One region of the Streptomyces sp. NPDC001450 genome, then DNA from elsewhere that is predicted to be linked to it. Evidence: riboswitches for the same ligand, from Rfam matches in the RefSeq annotation. Region 1 holds a riboswitch; the other holds the start of a gene.
What was found. A riboswitch is a leader RNA that binds a small molecule or an ion and turns the genes downstream of it on or off. The one in region 1 is predicted to bind S-adenosylmethionine.

Region 1 (11,202 bases):
CCTCCACGACCACACGCCCGTCGGCCACCACACCGGTGGGCAGCACCACCCGAGCACCTGTGAGAACCAAGCTGGGAGCCATCAGGCGGTTACCTCCGTAGGGTCGGTGGAGTCGAGGAGATCCCGGGCGAGGAGACCCGCGCCCAGGCAGCCGGCCGTGTCGCCGAGGGCGGCGGGGACGATGGCCGGCAGTTTCTGGAAGGTGACCCGCTGCCGGACGGCGTCCCTGAGCGGTTGGAACAACACTTCCCCCGCCTCGGCCAGGCCGCCACCGATGATCAGCGTGCGCGGGTCCAGCAGGGTGAGCGCGGTGACCAGTCCGTCGGCCAGCGCGTCCACCGCCTCCTGCCAGACCCGGACAGCGTTCGGGTCACCGGACGCGACGGCCTTCGCGCAGTCGGCCGCGTCCGCTTCCGGGTCCCCGCAGGCCGCCGTCCACGCCTCGCTGACCGCGGACGCGGAGGCGTACCGCTCCAGGCAGCCGCGCTGGCCGCAGGGGCACGGGGTCCCGCCGGGCCGTACGACGACATGGCCGATCTCGCCGGCGAAGCCGTGCGCGCCCGCCTCCACCCGCCCGTCCACGCCGATGGCGCCGGCGATGCCGGTGCCCAGCGGCACGAACAGGAACCGGTCGGCGCCCTTGCCCGCGCCGATCCGGCCCTCGGCGAGCCCGCCGGTGCGCACGTCGTGGCCGAGCGCCACGGGTACGCCGAGCCGGTCGGCGAGCAGGGCGCGCAGGGGTACGTCCCGCCAGCCGAGGTTGGCCGCGTAGACGGCGATGCCGTGCTCCTCGTCGACGATGCCGGGGACCGCGAGGCCGGCCGCGGCGGCCGGTTCGCCGTAGTGCTCCACGCCGTACGCGCGCAGTTCCGTGGCGAAGTCGAGGATGGTCTCGACCACCGCCTCGGGCCCGCGCTCACGGCCCGTCGCGCGGCGGGCGCGGTGCAGAAGCGCGCCGTCGTCTCCGACGAGGGCCGCCTTCATCCCGGTACCGCCCACGTCCAGGGCGATGACATGTCTCACGGGGGACAGTGTGGCCCGCGGACCCACAAGAGGTCTAGTCCACTCACGTGGTGTAGACCTTATGTGTCCACATATTGAACGGTCAGACAGCAGGGTTGGGGCTTTGACGGTGCGTCGGCGTACGGCAGGAACGATCGCGGTGGTGTCCGCACTGAGCATGACGGCGGTCCTCGGCGGCTGCGGGAGTACGGGCTCCTCCGACGTGACCCTCAGACTGGTCGCGGCCGACTACGGCGACTCCCCGGCGAACAGCTCGAAGAAGTACTGGGACAAGCTGGCCGAGGCGTACGAGGCCCAGCACTCCGGTGTGAAGGTCGAGGTCAGCGTCTACTCCTGGAACGACGTCGACCGCAAGGTCAAGGAGATGGTCGACTCCAAAGACGCACCCGACCTGGCCCAGATCGGCGCCTACGCCGACTACGCGGCCGCGGGCAAGCTCTACCAGGCCTCCGACCTGCTCTCCATCCGCACCCAGGCCGACTTCCTCTCCCAGCTCTCCGACGCGGGCGAGTGGAAGCACGTGCAGTACGGCATCCCGTTCGCCGCCTCCACGCGGGTGCTCTTCTACAACAAGACCCTCTTCGCCCAGGCCGGCATCACCCCGCCCACCACCTGGAGCGAGCTGGCCGCCGACGCGAAGGCGCTCAAGGACAAGGGGGTGAAGTACCCCTACGCGCTGCCGCTGGGCTCCGAGGAGGCGCAGGCCGAGACCATGCAGTGGCTGCTGAGCGGCGGCGACGGCTACACCGACGACATCGGCACCTACACCATCGACTCGGCGCAGAACGTCCAGACCTTCACCTGGCTCAAGGACGACCTGGTCGGCAAGGGCCTGACCGGTCCGGTCGCCCCCGGCAAGCTCAACCGCGCGGACGCCTTCGCCGCCTTCGCCGACGGCCAGGTCGGCATGCTCAACGGGCATCCCACGCTGATCCAGCAGGCCGCCAGGAAGGGTGTGCAGTTCGGCATGGTCCCGATGCCGGGCCGCACCGGCAAGGCCAAGGCCGCGATGGGTGTCTCCGACTGGATGATGGGCTTCAAGCAGCGCGGGCACGCCGAGCAGATAGGCGACTTCCTCGACTTCGTCTACGAGCAGAAGAACGTCCTGGCGTTCTCCCGCGAGTACGGACTCCTCCCGGTCACGGGCTCCGCGTCCAACACCATGACCGAGTCGGACTCCGCCCCCGACAAGGACCTGCACCCCTTCCTCGACCAGCTTCCGATCTCCGAGCTGTACCCCGTCGGCAAGACCTCCTGGGCGGCGGTCAGCGCGGCCGTGAAGAAGGAGATCGGCCAGGCGGTCGCCCCCGGCGGCAGCCCCGTCGGTGTCCTGACCCGCCTCCAGGCGACGGCGACCGAGGCGGACAGCAGCGACGTGAGCTGACCCGGCTGTCGGTGCCCGGCGTTACGGTGGCCCACATGGAACTGGGCACCCGCGAAAAGGCCATCCTCGCGCTGGAGCGCCGGCCCTTCCCCGGCCCCGGCGCGAAGGAACGAGCCATCCGCGAGGAACTGGGCCTTGCCCCGGTCCGCTACTACCAGCTCCTCAACGCCCTACTGGACGACGAGAGGGCACTGGCCGTGGACCCGGTGACGGTGAACCGCCTGCGCCGAGTCCGGGAGGCACGCCGCTCCGAACGCTGACCCCCGGGACCCGGCGCCGACGCACTTGAGCTGGGCGCCGACTCACCCAGCCTTTCCCCACCCACCCCAGCCGGCCAGGGCGCCTTCTCAGCCGACCGAGTCGGGTGGGCGGTGGGAAACGGGGTCCAGGGGCGGAGCCCCTGGCGGGGTCTGGGGCGGAGCCCCAGGAGTGACCAGCCCCTGCGCTGGATACTGTCGCGGTATGGACCTTCTGCCGACCCCGGCGACCAAGGCCGGCCGGGATGGACTGCAGGCGCTGCTCGCAAAGCCCCGCTCAGCAGTGATCGGACTCGACTTCGACGGCACACTCTCCCCGATCGTCGAAGACCCCGAGCAGGCCCGAGCCCACCCCGACGCCGTCCCCGCACTGGCCACCCTCGCCCCCAAGGTCGCCTCCGTGGCCGTGGTCACCGGCAGACCCGCCGAGGTGGCGGTACGGCACGGCGGCTTCGCAGGCACCCCCGGCCTGGAACACCTCGTCGTCCTCGGCCACTACGGCGCCGAACGCTGGGACGCCGCGACGAACACGGTCACCGCACCCCCACCCCACCCCGGCGTCGCCGCGGTCCGCGCCGAGCTCCCGGGCCTCCTGGAGCGCGTCGGCGCCGGGCACGGCACCTGGATCGAGGAGAAGGGGCGCGCCGTCGCCGTCCACACCCGCCGTGCCGACGACCCGCAGGCCGCGTTCGAGGCCCTGCGCGGCCCCCTCGCCGACCTCGCCACCCGGCACGGCCTGATCGTCGAGCCCGGCCGGCTGGTCCTCGAACTCCGCCCGCCGGGCATGGACAAGGGCGTCGCCCTCCTCGACCACGTCCGCGCCACCGGCGCCGAGTCCGTCCTCTACGCCGGCGACGACCTCGGCGACCTCCCCGCCTACGCGGCCGTCGACGAACTCCGCTCCGACGGCGTCCCCGGCCTCCTGGTCTGCAGTGGCAGCACGGAGGTCACGGAACTGGCGGAACGGGCGGACGTGGTGGTGGACGGCCCGGAGGGAGTCGTAGCCCTCCTACGCGCCCTGGCGGCACACATGCCCTGACCCGCTACCGCTCCAGTGCACCCAGCTGATCCAGGAACCACTGAGCAGGCGGCAACGCCGTAGCGGCCACGGCCAGCCTCTTCGAGCGTTCCGCCCGCTCACCCGCCGGCAGGCTCAGCGCCTCGTGCAACGCCCTCGCGGTCCCCCCGATGTCGTACGGGTTCACCACGATCGCGTCCTCGCCCAGCTCCTCGCACGCCCCCGCCTCCCGCGACAGCACCAGCGCGCACCCCTCGTCGGAGACGACCGGCACCTCCTTGGCGACCAGGTTCATGCCGTCCCGGATCGGGTTGACCAGCGCCACGTCCGCGAGCCGGTACGCGGCCAGGGAGCGGGCGAAGTCGTCCTTGACGTGCAGCACGACGGGGGTCCAACCCGCCGTCCCGTACACGGAGTTGATCGTCTCAGCGACCCGCTGCACCTCGGCCGTGTACTCCCGGTAGACGGGGAGGTCCTGCCGGGACGGGTAGGCGAACGCGAGATGGACCACCCGTTCGCGCCACTCGGGGTGGTCCTCCAGCAGCTGCCGGTACGCCAGCAGGCCGCGCACGATGTTCTTGGACAGCTCGGTGCGGTCCACCCGCACGATCGTCCGGCGTCCCTCGCCGATCTCCTCCCGCAGCGCGGCCATCCGTGCGTCCACGTCCGGCCGGTGCGCCCGCTCGCGCAGGAAGTCCGCGTCCGCTCCGAGCCCGTGCACACCGATCCGGGTCCCGGACGGGATGCCGGGGCCCAGCACCGCGTGACAGCAGTCGGTGAACGCGTCCGCCCACCGCCGGGTCAGGAACGCGGCCCGGTCCGCGCCCAGGATGCCGGTCAGCAGCTCGGCCGCGATGTCGTCCGGCAGCAGGCGGAAGTAGTCCGGCGGGGCCCACGGGGTGTGCGAGAAGTGGCCGATGCGCAGGTCGGGGCGGAGCCGGCGGAGCATCCGGGGGGCGAGGGCCAGGTGGTAGTCCTGGACGAGCACCGCGGCGCCCTCCGCCGCCTCCTCGGCCAGCGCCTCGGCGAAGGCGCGGTTGTACGCCTCGTACGACGCCCACTGCCGCCGGAACTCCGCGTCGAAGACCGGCTCCAGCGGGGTCTGGTACAGCATGTGGTGGACGAACCACAGCACCGAGTTGGCGATGCCGTTGTACGCGTCGGAGAACACGGTCGGGTCGATGCCGAGCATCCGCACCCGCTGCCCGCCGGTCTCCTCGGCCGGCAGCAGCCCGCCGCCCGCGCGCCGTACCGCCTCGCGGTCGCCGCCGCCCAGCGCGGCGCACACCCACACCGCATTGTGGTTCGGCCCGATGGCCGACAGCCCCGAGACCAGCCCGCCGCCGCCCCGTTTGGCGAGCAGCGAGCCGTCCTCGTGCACCTCGTACGAAACCGGGCCGCGGTTGGACGCGACCAGCACATCAGCAGTGTGCGCGGAAGCCATGGTCCTCAACCTAGCCCGGCCCGGAAACGCTCAAACGTACGGTCTGCCCCGGAAGGGGGCTGTATACAGCCGTTTTCGTGCGCCCCTCACGCCACCCGGCGCGCCGCGTACTCCGCGATCTCCGCCATCGGCGGCCGCTCCTCGGTGTCCACCGAGTAGGTGCGTGGCTCGAACCCGTCCTCGCCCCGCTCGAACTGGGTCAGCGACGGCCGGATCAGGTGCCCGCGGGCGAGCCTGAGCTGTGCCGTGCGGTAGATCGCCGCGGCCATCCGGCCGAGCGCCTGGCCGTCCTGGTGGCGGTGCTTGCGCACGCCGACGTCGACCTGGGCGAGGGCGTCCAGGCCCACCAGGTGCAGGGCGTCGACCAGCATGCCCAGCTCGACGCCGTAGCCGACCGGGAAGGGGAGCTGTTCGAGCAGCGAGCGGCGGGCCGCGTACTCGCCGCCGAGCGGCTGCACGAAACCGGCCAGCTGCGGCCAGTGCATGTTCAGCAGCGGGCGGGCCATGAGTTCGGTGACCCGGCCGCCCTGCCCGGCCGTCCTGCCGGAGGCGAGCGAATCCAGCTCAGCGCCGAGCGGGCGGTCGTACATCGCCTTGACCAGGTCGACGCCCGGTTCGGTGAGCAGGGGGCCGACGATGCCGGAGACGAAGTCGGAGGAGAACTCCTTCAGGTCGGCGTCGATGAAGCAGATGATGTCCCCGCTGGTCACCAGCAGGGAGCGCCACAGCACCTCGCCCTTGCCGGGGACGGCCGGGATGCGCGGGAGGATCTCGTCGCGGTGGACGACCCGCGCGCCCGCGGAGGCGGCGACCTCGGAGGTGTGGTCGGTGGACCCGGAGTCGACGACGACGATCTCGTCGACGAGCGGGACCTGCTGCATGAGGTCGTGACGGATGATCGCGACGATGTCGCCGACCGTCTTCTCCTCGTTCAGCGCGGGCAGGACGACGGAGACGGACTGACCGGTGCGCTGCTTGGCGGCGAGTATCCGGTGGAGCGGACGATCGGTCACGGACCAGGAGCGGGTGGCCAGCCAGCGCTCGACTTCTTCCAGCACGGTCTGCGGCTCCTCACTGTCGTGATCACATGGGGTGACCGTGTGATCCATCTCGCGGTTCGGACGACTATCTCAACTGTCCTGGCCTTCGGTTACAGTCTTGAACAACGCCGGTGACCATCGCATGTCGGGGTCAACGGGCGTTGACAACCACATACAGCTCATCCAGAGGGGCAGAGGGACACGGCCCGATGAAGCCCCGGCAACCCTCCAGTCGGTTCTCGTTCTCCAGCGAGGCTCCCGGCTAGGGAAGGTGCCAAATCCGTCTCACGGCGAGATGCGTCGTGAGGAAGATGAGGAGAAAGGGCCTCGCCTCCATGGCTGTGCAGACTGTTGCAAGCACCAGCAATCCCACCGTAGACCTCGGCCCCGCCGCGGCCCTGAGCTGTCGCGAGTGCGGTCACCGGGTGCCCCTCGGGCCGGTGTTCGCCTGCGAGGAGTGTTTCGGCCCGCTGGAGATCGCCTACGACTTCTCCGCGTACGACACCGAAGAGCTGCGGGGGCGCATCGAGTCCGGCCCCGCGAACATCTGGCGTTACGCGCCGCTGCTGCCCGTCCCCGCCGACGTGGCCGACAAGCCCAACATCAACCCGGGCTGGACCAAGCTCGTCAAGGCCGACAACCTGGCCCGCGAGCTGGGCGTCACCGGCGGGCTGTACGTGAAGGACGACTCCGGCAACCCGACGCACTCCTTCAAGGACCGGGTGGTGGCCCAGGCCCTGGAGGCCGCGCGCGCCTTCGGCTTCACCACGCTCTCCTGCTCCTCGACCGGCAACCTCGCCGGTGCCGTCGGCGCCGCCGCCGCCCGCGCCGGCTTCCGCTCCTGCGTGTTCATCCCGCACGACCTGGAGCAGGGCAAGGTCGTCATGGCCGCGGTCTACGGCGGCGAGCTGGTCGGGATCGAGGGCAACTACGACGACGTGAACCGGTTCTGCTCCGAGCTGATCGGTGACCCGGCCGGCGAGGGCTGGGGCTTCGTCAACGTCAACCTGCGGCCGTACTACGCGGAGGGCTCGAAGACCCTGGCGTACGAGATCTGCGAGCAGCTCGGCTGGCGGCTCCCGGACCAGCTCGTGGTCCCGATCGCCTCCGGCTCCCAGCTGACGAAGATCGACAAGGGTCTGCAGGAGCTGATCAAGCTCGGGCTCGTCGAGGACAGGCCGTACAAGATCTTCGGTGCCCAGGCCGAGGGCTGCTCGCCGGTGTCCACCGCCTTCAAGGCCGGTCACGACGTGGTCCGCCCGCAGAAGCCGAACACCATCGCCAAGTCCCTGGCGATCGGCAACCCGGCCGACGGCCCGTACGTCCTCGACATCGCCCGCCGTACCGGTGGCGCGGTGGAGGACGTGACCGACGAGCAGGTCGTGGACGCGATCAGGCTGCTGGCCCGGACCGAGGGCATCTTCGCGGAGACCGCCGGCGGTGTGACGGTCGGCGTGACGCAGAAGCTGATCGAGAACGGTGTGCTGGACCCGACGCTGACGACGGTCGTCCTCAACACCGGTGACGGCCTCAAGACCCTCGACGCGGTGGCCGGCACGGGGCTCACCGCCACCATCCGCCCGACCCTGGACTCCTTCCGAGAGGCTGGCCTCGCATGAGCGTGACCGTTCGCATCCCCACCATCCTGCGCACCTACACCGGTGGCCAGGCCGAGGTCGCCGCCGAGGGTGCGACCCTCGCCGAGGTCATCGAGGACCTGGAGAAGAACCACACGGGCATCGCGGCCCGCGTTCTCGACGACCAGGGCAAGCTGCGCCGCTTCGTCAACGTGTACGTCAACGACGACGACGTCCGCTTCGAGCAGGGGCTGGAGACGGCGACCCCGGACGGTGCCGGAGTCTCCATCATTCCCGCCGTCGCCGGCGGCTGATCAAAAGCGGACCATTACCTTCGGTAACCGCGGTTACTGAATGTTCATCGAATGGCCTCCTCCGTGAGAGAAGCGGAGGGGGCCATTCTGCGTGATTGAGCGCGGTACAGTTGGGGAACGCGTGCCGGGTCTGCGGGTCGCAAGCCCCGGAATCATGCCGTACGCCCCGGTGAGAAGCAGCCAAAGTGCACGGGTTGAATGCGGCTTTTACGCCTTTTATGGAGCCCGACTTGCCCTGAATTCGGACGAATTCTCGGCAGATTCCGGACCGGGCCCGTCCAGAATTCTCGTCCGATTGACCTGTTGCAGACGGCAGTTGGACAGATACATTCAGCCGCGGTCGACGCGTTCCGGCGCACGCCCCCGACCAATGGGGGGTGAGGTCTGACCCGGGTCCGCGAAGTGTGGATCTGTGCAAGGGCCAGTAATAGGGGAGTTAGGCATGGCTCAGGGCACCGTCAAGTGGTTCAACGCGGAGAAGGGGTACGGCTTCATCGCGGTCGACGGTGGTGCGGATGTTTTCGTCCACTACAGCGCGATCCAGATGGACGGTTACCGCACCCTGGAAGAGGGGCAGCGGGTCGACTTCGAGATCTCGCAGGGCCAGAAGGGCCCGCAGGCGGACATGGTCCGGCTGGCGACCAGCTGAAGCACGCGTCGGCTGACAGCGACGTTCTTCTGTTCATCTTCGAAGGGCCCGTACCTCCTGGGGTACGGGCCCTTCGTCATGCCCGGCGCCCCTGTTCGCGCGCGGCTGAGCGCCCCCTCCGGCATGCCCGAGGCGCTTGCACTCGAGGGTGCCGAGTGCTAATCATTGGCGTTAGCACTCTGAAGGTGAGAGTGACAAGAAGGACCGGGTCGGTGAGGCCCGCAGGCCAGGTGGGGCAAGGAACCACAGGTCGGCGAGCCGTCCGTCGCGGGCGCGGGCGCGGTCCGAAGGAATCACCCCCAGTCCTGGAGGGACCACTTCACATGGCCAAGATCATCGCGTTCGACGAGGAGGCGCGGCGCGGCCTCGAGCGCGGCATGAACCAGCTCGCGGACGCCGTGAAGGTGACGCTCGGCCCCAAGGGCCGCAACGTCGTCCTCGAGAAGAAGTGGGGCGCCCCCACGATCACCAACGACGGTGTCTCCATCGCCAAGGAGATCGAGCTCGAGGACCCGTTCGAGAAGATCGGCGCCGAGCTGGTCAAGGAAGTCGCGAAGAAGACGGACGACGTAGCCGGTGACGGCACGACGACCGCGACCGTCCTGGCCCAGGCCCTGGTCAAGGAAGGCCTCCGCAACGTCGCCGCCGGTGCCAACCCGATGGCCCTGAAGCGCGGTATCGAGAAGGCCGTCGAGGCCGTCTCCGCCGCCCTGCTGGAGCAGGCGAAGGACGTCGAGACCAAGGAGCAGATCGCCTCCACCGCGTCCATCTCCGCCGCCGACACCCAGATCGGCGAGCTGATCGCCGAGGCCATGGACAAGGTCGGCAAGGAAGGCGTCATCACCGTCGAGGAGAGCAACACCTTCGGTCTGGAGCTCGAGCTCACCGAGGGCATGCGCTTCGACAAGGGCTACATCTCCGCCTACTTCGCGACCGACATGGAGCGCATGGAGGCGTCGCTCGAGGACCCGTACATCCTCATCGCCAACTCCAAGATCTCCTCGGTCAAGGACCTGCTCCCGCTGCTGGAGAAGGTCATGCAGTCGGGCAAGCCGCTGCTGATCATCGCCGAGGACGTCGAGGGCGAGGCCCTGTCGACCCTGGTCGTCAACAAGATCCGCGGCACCTTCAAGTCCGTCGCCGTCAAGGCCCCGGGCTTCGGTGACCGTCGCAAGGCCATGCTCGGCGACATCGCCATCCTCACGGGCGGCGAGGTCATCTCCGAGGAGGTCGGCCTCAAGCTGGAGAACGCGACCCTGGACCTCCTGGGCCGCGCCCGCAAGGTCGTCATCACCAAGGACGAGACCACCATCGTCGACGGCGCCGGCTCCTCGGAGCAGGTGGGCGGCCGCGTGAACCAGATCCGCGCCGAGATCGAGAACAGCGACTCCGACTACGACCGCGAGAAGCTGCAGGAGCGCCTGGCGAAGCTCGCCGGCGGTGTCGCGGTCATCAAGGCCGGTGCCGCCACCGAGGTGGAGCTCAAGGAGCGCAAGCACCGCATCGAGGACGCCGTCCGCAACGCGAAGGCCGCCGTCGAGGAGGGCATCGTCGCCGGTGGTGGCGTGGCCCTGCTGCAGACCTCCGGTGTCTTCGAGAAGCTGGAGCTCGAGGGCGACGAGGCCACCGGTGCCGCCGCTGTGAAGCTGGCCCTGGAGGCCCCGCTGAAGCAGATCGCCGTCAACGCCGGCCTCGAGGGCGGTGTCGTGGTGGAGAAGGTGCGCAACCTGACCCCGGGCCACGGCCTGAACGCCGCGACCGGCGAGTACGTCGACCTGGTCGCCGAGGGCATCATCGACCCGGCGAAGGTGACCCGCTCTGCCCTGCAGAACGCCGCCTCCATCGCCGCGCTGTTCCTCACCACCGAGGCCGTCATCGCCGACAAGCCGGAGAAGGCCGCCGCGGCCGCTCCGGGCGGCATGCCGGGCGGTGACATGGACTTCTGATCGACCTGACGGTTGATCGCCTGTCCTATGGACCGAGGGCGGTGCTCCCAGCTTCTGGCTGGGGGTGCCGCCCTCGGGCGTTTTCAGGGCTCAGCCGACGCGGGTCTCCGCGTAATAGGAACCCACTGCGGGCTGACCCGTGTAGTTCGGCCCGGCGGAGGGATCGGCGCCGACGTAGCGGAACGGCGGTCGGATGTCGCGGGCGCCATCGAGGGTGAGGCGGTGGTGCCGGGAGCTGTAGCGGAACCCGGCGGCGCGGAGGGCGGAAAGAACGGCCCGCCCGGCAGGTGAGCCATCGACCCAGCGGATGGAGTCGGGGTCGAAGTGGGCGATGAACAGCCCGTCGGGAGCGAGCCAGGAGGCGGCCCGGCAGACGAGCCCCAGCTGATCGCCGATGTAGTGGAGACCGTGTACGCAGGTGATGAGGTCGTACGTCCGTGAGGGCGCCCAAGAGGAAACGGAGGCGACGATCTCCTCCAGGACGGGCGGTGTCGGCGCCCCGGGCGCGAGCGGCCCCACGAGATCCACGGCGGTGAGCACAGCGTCCCTC
Region 2 (11,202 bases), on a different contig from region 1:
GGTCCCGGCGCAGCTGTTCGACGAGCCCGTCCGGGCGGCCCTGACCCCGGTCACCGCGCTGTTCGTGCACGGCAGCTGGGTGCATCTGCTCGGCAACATGCTCTTCCTCTTCGTCTTCGGGATGATGACCGAGGAACGGATGGGCCGGGTGGAGTTCACCCTCTTCTACATCGGCTGCGGCTACCTGGCCCTGCTGGGCTACGCGGCCGCCAACGCCACCTCCGAGCAGTCGCTGGTGGGCGCGTCCGGGGCGATCTCGGCGGTTCTCGGCGCGTTCCTCTACCTGTTTCCCCGCGCCCGTGTCACCAGTCTGCTCCCCTTCCTGTTCTTCCTGCCGATGCGCTTCCCGGCCTGGGTCGTGCTGCCCTTCTGGGCGACCCTGCAGTGGCTGGCGGCGGGGAGCTCCGGCGAGGGGCCCGGGGTGGCCTACCTCGCGCACCTGGTCGGCTTCGGGGTGGGGTTCGGCTACGCGTGGGTGCGTTACGGGCGTACCACTAGAGTGAAGTCCGCACCGGCTCCGGCACCCGAGGGAGAGAACCCGTCGTGATCACCGCGATCGTCCTGATCAAGACCAGCGTGGACCGGATCCCCGAGATCGCGGAGCAGATCGCTTCGCTGGATTCGGTGAGCGAGGTCTTCTCCGTCACCGGTACGTACGACCTGATCGCCATGGTGCGGGTGCGGCAGCACGAGGACCTGGCCGACGTGATTCCGGGGCGGATCAGCAAGATCCCCGGAGTCGAGGCCACGGACACGCACGTCGCTTTCCGTACGTACTCGCAGCACGACCTCGAGGCGGCCTTCTCGATCGGGTTGGACAACTGATCGGCTGAAGACCGCCGCACCAGGCGTCAGAAACTCATACCGCCGGGACGCAGCGACCTTCCTCCGTCCTGTACGTCCACTTCGCACCCTCGGTCACCAGTTCCTTCACCGCCGTGACGAAGCGTTCCACGTGCTCGTCGGGGGTGCCCGCACCGAAGCTCACGCGGATCGCGTTCAGGGACTTCTCGCCCGGTGCGGCCTCGGGGGCGCCGCACTCGCCCTGGGTCTGGGGGTCGGAGCCGAGGAGGGTGCGGACCAGGGGGTGGGCGCAGAACAGGCCGTCGCGGACGCCGATGCCGTACTCGGCAGAGAGGGCGGCGGCGAAGTGGGAGCTGTTCCAGCCGTCCACGACGAAGCTGATCACGCCGACGCGCGGGGCGTCGTCACCGAAGAGGGAGAGGATCCTGACCTCGGGGACCTCGGCGAGGCCCGCCCGGACCTCGGAGATCAGGTGCTGCTCGCGGGCGACCAGCGTGTCGAAGCCCGCCTCCGTCAGCGCCTTGCAGGCGGAGGCGATGGAGTAGGCGCCGATCACGTTCGGGGAGCCGGCCTCGTGGCGGGCCGCGGTCTCGTGCCACTCCACGGCCACTCCCCCATCCTCGCGCCGGGTGACCTTGCGGCTGGCGCCGCCGCCCGCGAGGTACGGCTCGGCCGCGACCAGCCAGTCGGCGCGGCCGGCCAGGACGCCGGAGCCGAAGGGGGCGTACAGCTTGTGGCCGGAGAAGGCGACCCAGTCGACGTCGAGGTCCTGGACCGACACGGGGTGGTGCGGGGCCAGCTGGGCGGCGTCCAGGACGATCCGGGCGCCGTGCGCATGGGCCGCGGCGGCCAGCTCGCGCACCGGCCACAGCTCGCCGGTGACGTTGGAGGCGCCGGTCACGCAGACCAGGGCCGGGCCGTAGGGGTCGCGGTCGGCGAGGGCCCGCTCCAGGGTCTCGACGGCCTGCCGCGGGGTGCGCGGGGCGTTGAGGCAGGTGACGCGGGCGTCCTGCCAGGGCAGCAGGGAGGCGTGGTGCTCGGTCTCGAAGACGAAGACCTGGCAGTCGGCGGGCAGGGCGGCGGCGAGCAGGTTCAGGGAGTCCGTGGTCGAGCGGGTGAAGATCACCTGGTCGGCCGCACGGCAGTCGAGGAACTCGGCGACCGTCTTCCGGGCGTTCTCGAACAGGTCGGTGGAGAGCTGGGAGAGGTAGCCGGCGCCGCGGTGGACGCTGCCGTAGTACGGCGCGTAGGCCGCCACGTCGTCCCAGACGCGCTGGAGGGCGGGGGCGCTGGCCGCGTAGTCGAGCGCCGCGTAGGTGACTTCGCCGCCGGTCACGAGCGGGACGGTGACGTCACGGCCCAGAACGGGCAGAGGGGCACAAACGGACTGGTCGGCGGCAGCGGTGAAGACGGACATGGCGAACTCCTGTGAGAGGCAAGGCGAGGGGGTTCGGGGGGAACCCCCAAGAAAGGACACAGCACCACGTGAGCGCGCACGGCTCGAACGTGGGGAAGGTGAAAGGGGTACGCGGAGGCGGGGCTCTACGCCCTATCGCATTCGCTTGCTCACAGAAGGCTCCCTCGACGACCAGGACCCCTGGCGTGCGAGGGGTCCGCGCTTGCCGTGGACCTCACTGCCCACGGCCTGGTCTTCACCCGGGGCACCCCGCCACGGACGGAGGGTTGCCGGACAGTCGGCCGGGGCCTCATGACTGTCACTCATGACCTGGACAGGAACGTACGTGAAGTGATCGCGGTCCCGCAACTCCTGTCCGGATCGCGGGACCGCACCTCGGATCCGTCACCTGTTGCTGGCCGCCACCCACCGCTCCAGCGCCTGCTTCGCCGCGCCCGAGTCGATCGACACGGCCGCCTTGGCCATGCCGGCGCGCAGCTGCTCGGCCAGGGGGGCCTCGGTCGGGTGGAGGGCCACCAGGGCGGCCGCCGAGTTCAGCAGCACCGCGTCCCGGACCGGGCCCTGCTCGCCGTCCAGCAGGCGGCGGGCGACCTCCGCGTTGTACGACGCGTCGGCGCCGCGCAGGGCCTCCACGGAGACGAGGTCGATGCCGACGTCCCGCGGGTCGAAGCTCTCCTCCGTGACCTTGCCGTCCCGGACCACCCACACCCGGGAGGTGGACGTGGTCGTCAGCTCGTCCAGGCCGTCGTCGCCCCGGAAGACCAGGGCGGAGCTGCCGCGCTCGGCGAGGACCCCGGCCACGATCGGCGCCATCCGGGGGTCGGCGACACCGACCGCCTGGGCGCGCACCTTGGCCGGATTGGTGAGCGGGCCGAGCACGTTGAAGGTCGTACGGATCCCCAACTGGCCGCGTGCCGCGGCGGCATGTCGCAGCGCCGGGTGGAACTTCACCGCGAAGCAGATGGTGATGCCGGCCTCGTCGGCGACCTCGGCGACCCGCCGCGGGGTCAGGTTCAGGTTGATCCCGAGCTTCTCCAGGACGTCGGAGGCCCCGGAGGCGGAGGACGCGGCGCGGTTGCCGTGCTTGACGACCTTCGCTCCGGTGCCGGCGACGACGATCGACGACATCGTGGAGATGTTCACCGTCTTGGCGCCGTCACCGCCGGTGCCGACGATGTCGACGGCCGGCCCGGGTACCTCGATCACGTTGGCGTGCTCGTACATGGTCCGCACGAGTCCGGTGATCTCCTCCACGGTCTCGCCCTTGGACCGCAGGGCCACCAGGAACCCGGCGATCTGCGCGTCGGTCGCCTCGCCGCGCATGATCAGGTCCATCGCCCAGGCCGTGTCGTCGGCGGACAGGTCCCGGCCGTCCAGCAGCCCGTTCAGCAGGGCAGGCCAGGAACGGCCCGCCGCGGTGTCGCCTCCAGCGGGGGTCACAGCGCTCATAGCCGCTCCTGGGTGTCTAGAAGAACAGTCTGGTCCCACCCTATCCAGCCCGGGACATGGCGAAGGGCCCCGTCCGCAACACGGACGGGGCCCTTCGGTGTGGCGTGGCGACGCGGGGATCAGTGGTGGCCGTGGCCGCTCGTGATCTCCTTGTACTCGTCGACAGACGGCTTCGGGATCTGGTTGTCCTCGCCGTAGTAGGCGTTGCTGAGCTTGACGCGCAGCTTCTCGGACGCCTTCACCTTGCGCTCGACACCGTTCTCGTCGACCGTCGGGCCGATCTCGGCCGGCTCGTACTGGTGGTGAGCCGTGAGGGTGTGCAGCTGCTCCTGGCTGAGCGGCTCGTGCACCTCGATGAACTCACCGTGCGGCAGGCGCTTGATGATGCCGGTCTCGCGACCGTGCAGCACCTTGTCGCGGTCGCGGCGCTGCAGGCCGAGGCAGATCCGCTTGGTGGTGATGAACGCGATGACCGGTCCGGCGAAGAAGAAGATCCGGACGAACCAGGTCACGTCGTTGATCGACAGGTGGAAGTGGGTGGCGATGAGGTCGTTGCCACCACCGACCAGGCCGACCATGTACACGGTCACCCAGGCGACACCGAACGCGGTGCGGGTCGGGGCGTTGCGCGGGCGGTCCAGGATGTGGTGCTCGCTCTTGTCGCCGGTGACCCAGGACTCGATGAACGGGTACAGCGCGATCGCCGCGAGCACCAGGCCGAAGAGCACCAGCGGGATGAACACGCCCAGGACGAGCGTGTGACCCCAGAAGTTGATCTCCCAGCCCGGCATGTAGCGGACCAGACCCTCGGCGAAGCCCATGTACCAGTCGGGCTGGGCGCCGGTGGACACCTGGTCGGGGCGGTAGGGACCCATGGCCCAGATCGGGTTGATCTGGGTGACCGCGGCGATGGCCGCGATCACACCGAAGACCAGGAAGAAGAAGCCGCCCGCCTTGGCCATGTACACCGGCAGCAGCGGCATGCCGACGACGTTGTTGTTCGTCTTTCCGGGACCCGCGAACTGCGTGTGCTTGTGGTAGAAGACCAGGATCAGGTGGCCCACCATCAGGCCGAGCATGATGCCCGGCAGCAGCAGGATGTGGATCGAGTAGAACCGGGCGACGAAGTCGTGACCGGGGAACTCGCCGCCGAAGAGGAAGAACGAGATGTACGTGCCGACGATCGGCATCGACAGGATCGCGCCCTCGGTGAAGCGGACACCGGTGCCGGAGAGCAGGTCGTCCGGGAGCGAGTAACCGGTGAAGCCGGTGAACATGCCCAGGACGAACAGCAGGAAGCCGAACAGCCAGTTGATCTCACGCGGCTTGCGGAACGCGCCGGTGAAGAACACGCGCATCATGTGCACGAACATGCCGGCGAGGAAGATCAGCGCGGCCCAGTGGTGGATCTGCCGGATGAGCAGACCACCGCGCACGTCGAAGGAGATGTGCAGGGTCGAGTTGAACGCCTCGGACATCAGCTGTCCCTGGAGCGGGACGTAGCTGCCGTGGTACTCCACCTCGTTCATCGACGGGTGGAAGAACAGCGTCAGGTAGACACCGGTCAGGATGATGATGAGGAAGCTGTACATGCAGACTTCGCCCAGCATGAACGACCAGTGGTCGGGGAAGATCTTGCGCATGTTGGACTTGGCCAGGGAGTAGATCCCGAGCCGTCCGTCGGCCCAGTCGGCGATCCGCTCGCCGGCCGGCGCCTTGCCGCGTCGCTCGTTGTTCTCGTTGGTGCTCATCCGCGCTCCCAGAATGCAGGACCGACGGGCTCCTCGAAGTCGCCGAGCGCCTGGAGGTAACCCTCGTCGTTCACGCCGATGCGGAGCTGCGGCAGGGCGTGACCGGCGGGGCCGAAGATCACTCGGGCACCGTCGGAGAGGTCGAAGGTGGACTGGTGGCACGGGCACAGCACGTGGTGCGTCTGCTGCTCGTACAGGGAGATCGGGCAGCCCACGTGGGTGCAGATCTTCGAGAACGCGACGATGCCCTCGTGCGACCACTCGAGCTCGCGCTTGTCCTTGATGTTGTCCGGCTGCAGCCGGACGATCATCAGGGCCGCCTTGGCGATCTCGTTCTGGAAGTCCTCCTGCACCTCCTCCAGGCCCTCGGGCTTGGCGAAGGTCAGCGAACCGACGGCGACGTCCTCGGGACGCAGCGGCTGGTTCGTGTTCATGTTGACGAGCAGCTTGCCCTTGGCCCACAGCGTGTGGCGCAGCGAGGTGCCGGGCAGCGGGCCGAGGTCGCGCAGCAGCATGACGCCGGAGAGCGGCACCATGGCCATCGCGCCGAACATCGTGTTGCGGATCAGCTTGCGGCGGCCGAGCGCCGACTCCTTGGCACCCTGCTTGAAGTCCGCGTGGACCTTGGCACGGACCTCGGGAGAGGCGGCGATCGCGTGCCGCTCGTCGGCGACCTCCACGTCGGACATCAGGGTGCGGGCCCAGTGGACCGCACCCGCGCCGATGCAGAACAGCGCCGTACCGAGGGTCAGGCCGAGCGCGAAGTTCAGCGCGCTGATGTGACCCAGCGGGAAGACGAAGATCGACTTGTCCTGCGGGATCGCCACGTACGAGGCGATGAAGCCGACGGTCGCCAGCATCGACACCGTGAACAGCAGGGCGACGACGCGCTCGGACCGCTTGGCGGCCCGCTCGTCGATGTCCTGGATCCGGTGCTCGTGGGGCGGCAGCCCCGGGTCCGCGAACGGGTTCTCCTCGTCCGCGACGCTCACGGCGCCGTGCGCGTGCTCCTGCTCAGCGGGCAGGTTCTCTTCTGGAATGTCTTGGCTACTCATGACTTCTTGGCCTTTGCGGTCCGAGCGGCGACCCAGACGGCTACCGCGATCAGCGCACCGAGGCCGAAGACCCACGCGAACAGGCCCTCAGTGACCGGGCCGAGACCGCCCAGCTCCATGCCGCCCGGCTGCTCCGTCTCGCTGCTGTTGATCGCGTTCAGGTACGCGATGACGTCCTTCTTGTTCTTCTCCGACAGCGTGGTGTCGGGGAAGGACGGCATGTTCTGCGGGCCCGTCTGCATGGCCTCGTAGATGTGCTTCGGGTCGACGCCCGTCAGGTCCGGCGCGAACTTGCCCTTGGTGAGGGCACCACCCTTGCCGGTGAAGTTGTGGCACTGCGCGCAGTTGGTGCGGAACAGCTCGCCACCCTTGGCGATGTCCGCCCCCTCCAGGCCGTACTGCTCCTTCGTCGGCACCTCGGGACCGGCGCCCAGCGAGGCGACGTACGCCGCGAGCTGGTCGATCTGGGCCTGGGTGTAGATGTTCTTCTTCTTTACGACCTGCGGGCCCTGCGAGGTGGCGGCCGGCATACGGCCGGTGCCGACCTGGAAGTCGACAGCCGCGGCGCCCACGCCGACCAGGCTCGGGCCGTCGGAGGAGCCCTGGCCACCGGTGCCGTGGCAGCTGGCGCAGCCGACCTCGTAGAGCTTCTTGCCCTCCTTGATGGTCAGGGACTGGGAGGTTTCATCGGCCTGTGCCTTGCTCGCGGGCGCGAACGCGGCGTACAGCCCCCCAGTGGCCGCCAGCGCGAGGAGTAGGACGACGACCGCCGCCAGCGGATGGCGTCGTCGTGCGGAGAGCTTTTTCACGGATTACCCCGGTGTCAGGATCTTCTGCGTCGATGCTTCTGGATGTGCGGGAGCGGTCCCGGCTACTTGATCAGGTAGATCGTGGCGAAAAGGCCGATCCAGACCACATCGACGAAGTGCCAGTAGTAGGACACGACGATGGCGGCGGTCGCCTGCTCGTGAGTGAACCTCTTGGCCATGTAGGTGCGGCCCAGGACCAGCAGGAAGGCGATGAGACCGCCTGTCACGTGCATGCCGTGGAAGCCGGTGGTCAGGTAGAACACCGAGCCGTACGGGTCGGAGGACAGGGAGATCCCGTCCTTCTTCACCAGCTCCGTGTACTCGTAGATCTGACCGCCGATGAAGATCGCACCCATGATGAAGGTGAGGATGAACCAGCCACGGAGCTTCTTCACGTCCCCGCGCTCGGCGGCGAACACGCCGAGCTGGCAGGTGAGCGAGGAAAGCACCAGGATCGTGGTGTTCGTCGCGGAGAACGGCACATTGAGCGCCGCCGCCTGCTCCTTCCAGTGCGCCGGACCGGTCACCGATCGGAGGGTGAAGTACATCGCGAAGAGGGCCGCGAAGAACATCAGCTCGGAACTCAGCCAGATGATGGTTCCGACGCTGGTGAGGTTCGGTCGGTTGACCGACGGGTGCGCGTGCCCGGTTTCTACTGTCGTTGCTGTCGCCACGACCGACATTATGTCGGTCGCTTATCCCGCCCTCACTCCGGGGGGTGCCGTTCGGAGTGTTGCTGCCCGCCGAACCGGTGTTGACGTGGTGTTCATGGGAGTAACATCCGCCCCGAACGGCCCTGTCCGTACGACGCTGACGTCTCGGAGGAAGCATGCAGCCGACCGCAACCGTGCTGGTGTACAGCGACGACTCCAACACACGGGAACAGGTGCGGTTGGCCGCCGGCCGCAGGCCGGCTCCCGATGTGCCCCTGGTCGAGTTCGTGGAGTGTGCGACTCCTGAGGCGGTGCTGCGGGAGCTGTCCAAGGGCGGCATCGACGTGTGCGTGCTCGACGGTGAGGCCGTGCCGATGGGGGGCATGGGGGTGTGCCGGCAGATCAAGGACGAGGTGTTCAACTGCCCGCCTGTGCTGCTGTTGATGGGGCGACCTCAGGATGCGTGGCTCGCTACGTGGAGTCGGGCCGACGCGGCGGTCACCTTGCCGGTGGATCCGGTGGAGTTCGCGGCTGCCCTGGCTGGTCTGCTCCGTCAGAAGCGCTTGCTGAGCGCCTAGGAGCTCGGGGCGCGGGGTGGCTGTGCGGTTGCGGTCCGGTGGGGGCCTTTCGCGCCCACGCGGCGAAGCCGCGGACCGACAGAGCCCCGCGCCCCTGGGTGGTCACACCGCTGTCGGCTGGAGGCGGAGGGCGTCCTGGGGGGCGGGGCCGTCCGGGGTGCCGTTGACGAGGGCGCTGCCCGTGCGCCACTTCTTCCAGTCGACGTTCCAGTCGCCGAAGCCGTTGCCGAAGGGTTCCATCGGGTTGCCGTTGGAGTTCACGACCTTGACGATGTCGCCCTCGTGGATGTTGCCGAAGAACCACTCGGCGTTGGATGTGCTCATGCCGGTGCAGCCGTGGCTGACGTTCTCGTAGCCCTGGGAGCCCACTGACCAGGGCGCGGCGTGGACGTACTCGCCCGACCAGGTGACCCGGGTGGCGTAGTAGACGGGCAGGTCGTACGAGTCGGAGCTGCCCTCGGCGATGCCGACCGTGGTGCCGCGCATGCGTACGAAGTACTGCTTGGCCAGTACGACCTTGACCCCGTTGCGGGTCTCGAAGCCGGGCTTGCCGGTGGTGACGGGGATCGACTGGATCTCCTGGCCGTTCTTGTAGAACGTCAGTTGGTGCGCCGCGGCGTCCGTGACGGCCTCGATCCGGTCACCGGTGGTGATCTTCAGCGCCTTGGACTGGCCGCCCCACAGACGGTCGCTGATCTTCACGCCGTCGAGGTTGCTGTGCACCTGGATGGTGGCGTGCGCGGGCCAGTACTCCTTGGGGCGGTAGTGGAGTTCCTTGTCGCTCACCCAGTACCAGGAGCCCTGGACGGCCGGCGTGGCGTCCACCCTGAGGGCGCGCTCCACGACGGCCCGCTGCGCCTTGTCCTTGACCTCGTGGTCGAGCTGGGCGGTGATGGGCTGTCCGACGCCGTACTGGCCCGACTCCGGCCCGAACGTGACGTTCAGGCGCTTGGTGGTGGAGGGCTTGCTGGTGTCGAAACTGAGGACCTTGCGGCCGGGCGCGCCGTCTTCGTCCTCCGTGCTCACCGCGACCGTGTAGTGGGCGTTGGCGGCCAGCGGGGAGGTGCTGTGCCAGCGGCTGCCGTCGGCGGCGAGTTCGCCCGCCACGAAGCGTCCTGTGGAGTCGTAGGCGGTGACGTCCGTGATCCGGCCGTCGTAGGTGCTGGTGGTGATCTCCAGGGGCTTGTCCGGGTCGGCTCGCTTCCCTGAGCCGGTGGGGCCGTTGAAGGAGATCTGGTCCGCTGCGTCGTACGGCTTGGCCGACAGGGGGTTGCCGTCCGAACCGCAGCCGGTGACGCCCGCGCCGAGGGCGGCCACCAGCAGGGTGCAGCTGACGACGGTGCGGGTACGCGGAGTGTGGTTCATATGATCACGCTATGAGATACAGACCCCATTTGCGCGCTATGTAACTCGTACGAGGGACAGACCTGCTGCAAAAGCAGGAGCCCGGACCCTCCTGACGGAGTGTCCGGGCTCCCGGTGCGCTCGGTGCGTGCTACTGGGTGCGGTTCTCACCGTGGTAGTACTCGAACACCCAGCCGAACAGGCCGACCAGGATGAACGGTGCGCCGAAGTACAGCAGCCACCAGCCGACCGCGACACCGAGGAAGGCCAGCGCGCCACCGAAGCCGAGGGCGAGCGGCTGCCAGCTGTGCGGGCTGAAGAAGCCCAGCTCGCCCGCGTCGTCCGCGACGTCGGCCTCCTTGTCGTCCTGGGCACCCGCGTCGACCCGCCGGGCCGTGAAGCCCAGGTAGAAGCCGACCATGATGGCCAGTCCGAAGGCCAGGAAGAGCGCCGTGGTACCGGCCGGCTCCTTCGACCACACGCCGTACACGACGGCCATGATCAGGAGAAAGACACTCAGCCAGATGAACAACCGGCCCTGGATCTTCACTTGCCGGCCTCCTTGTTGCCCTCGATGGCGCTGCCGTGACCGGCGTACTCGAGCTGCTCAAGCGCGGCGATCTCGGGGTGGTGCAGGTCGAACGCCGGGGATTCACTGCGGATCCGCGGCAGGGTGAGGAAGTTGTGCCGCGGCGGCGGGCAGGAGGTCGCCCACTCGAGCGAACGGCCGTAGCCCCACGGGTCGTCCACGCCGACCGGCTTGCCGTACTTGGCCGTCTTCCACACGTTGTAGAGGAACGGCAGGATCGACAGGCCGAGCAGGAACGAGCTGATGGTCGAGATCGTGTTCAGGGTGGTGAACCCGTCGGCCGCCAGGTAGTCGGCGTAACGACGCGGCATGCCCTCGGCACCCAGCCAGTGCTGGACCAGGAAGGTGCCGTGGAAGCCGACGAACAGGGTCCAGAAGGTGATCTTGCCCAGGCGCTCGTCCAGCATCTTGCCCGTCATCTTCGGCCACCAGAAGTGGAAGCCGGAGAACATGGCGAAGACGACCGTACCGAAGACCACGTAGTGGAAGTGGGCCACCACGAAGTACGAGTCGGAGACGTGGAAGTCCATCGGGGGCGAGGCCAGGATGACACCGGTCAGACCACCGAACGTGAAGGTGACCAGGAAGCCGGTGGCCCAGAGCATCGGCGTCTCGAAGGACAACGAGCCCTTCCACATCGTTCCGATCCAGTTGAAGAACTTCACACCGGTCGGGACGGCGATCAGGAACGTCATGAAGGAGAAGAACGGCAGCAGCACACCGCCGGTGACGTACATGTGGTGCGCCCACACC

Region 2: it holds a riboswitch for S-adenosylmethionine, as region 1 does, so the genes downstream of both, ACWC5O_RS15220 (aminotransferase class V-fold PLP-dependent enzyme) here and thrC (threonine synthase) in region 1, are expected to answer to the same signal.

Annotation. Positions count from the first base shown of each region.
Region 1 covers NZ_JBSFHY010000001.1:48,256-59,457, forward strand. The annotation lists gene nagA (N-acetylglucosamine-6-phosphate deacetylase) at 1-82, opposite strand, end outside; gene ACWC5O_RS00240 (ROK family protein) at 82-1,023, opposite strand; gene ACWC5O_RS00245 (extracellular solute-binding protein) at 1,133-2,407, shown strand; gene ACWC5O_RS00250 (DUF3263 domain-containing protein) at 2,443-2,667, shown strand; gene otsB (trehalose-phosphatase) at 2,870-3,703, shown strand; gene ACWC5O_RS00260 (alpha,alpha-trehalose-phosphate synthase (UDP-forming)) at 3,708-5,126, opposite strand; gene ACWC5O_RS00265 (glucosyl-3-phosphoglycerate synthase) at 5,213-6,184, opposite strand; SAM riboswitch class I at 6,343-6,484, shown strand; gene thrC (threonine synthase) at 6,502-7,785, shown strand; gene ACWC5O_RS00275 (MoaD/ThiS family protein) at 7,782-8,057, shown strand; gene ACWC5O_RS00280 (cold-shock protein) at 8,500-8,706, shown strand; gene groL (chaperonin GroEL) at 9,030-10,652, shown strand; gene ACWC5O_RS00290 (class I SAM-dependent methyltransferase) at 10,743-11,202, opposite strand, start outside.
Region 2 covers NZ_JBSFHY010000011.1:221,136-232,337, forward strand. The annotation lists gene ACWC5O_RS15210 (rhomboid family intramembrane serine protease) at 1-547, shown strand, start outside; gene ACWC5O_RS15215 (Lrp/AsnC family transcriptional regulator) at 544-825, shown strand; gene ACWC5O_RS15220 (aminotransferase class V-fold PLP-dependent enzyme) at 860-2,221, opposite strand; SAM riboswitch class IV at 2,415-2,531, opposite strand; gene trpD (anthranilate phosphoribosyltransferase) at 2,606-3,670, opposite strand; gene qcrB (cytochrome bc1 complex cytochrome b subunit) at 3,790-5,421, opposite strand; gene qcrA (cytochrome bc1 complex Rieske iron-sulfur subunit) at 5,418-6,476, opposite strand; gene qcrC (cytochrome bc1 complex diheme cytochrome c subunit) at 6,473-7,285, opposite strand; gene ctaE (aa3-type cytochrome oxidase subunit III) at 7,348-7,968, opposite strand; gene ACWC5O_RS15250 (hypothetical protein) at 8,115-8,516, shown strand; gene ACWC5O_RS15255 (Ig-like domain-containing protein) at 8,619-9,881, opposite strand; gene ACWC5O_RS15260 (cytochrome c oxidase subunit 4) at 10,012-10,410, opposite strand; partial or broken gene ACWC5O_RS15265 (cytochrome c oxidase subunit I) at 10,407-11,202, opposite strand, start outside.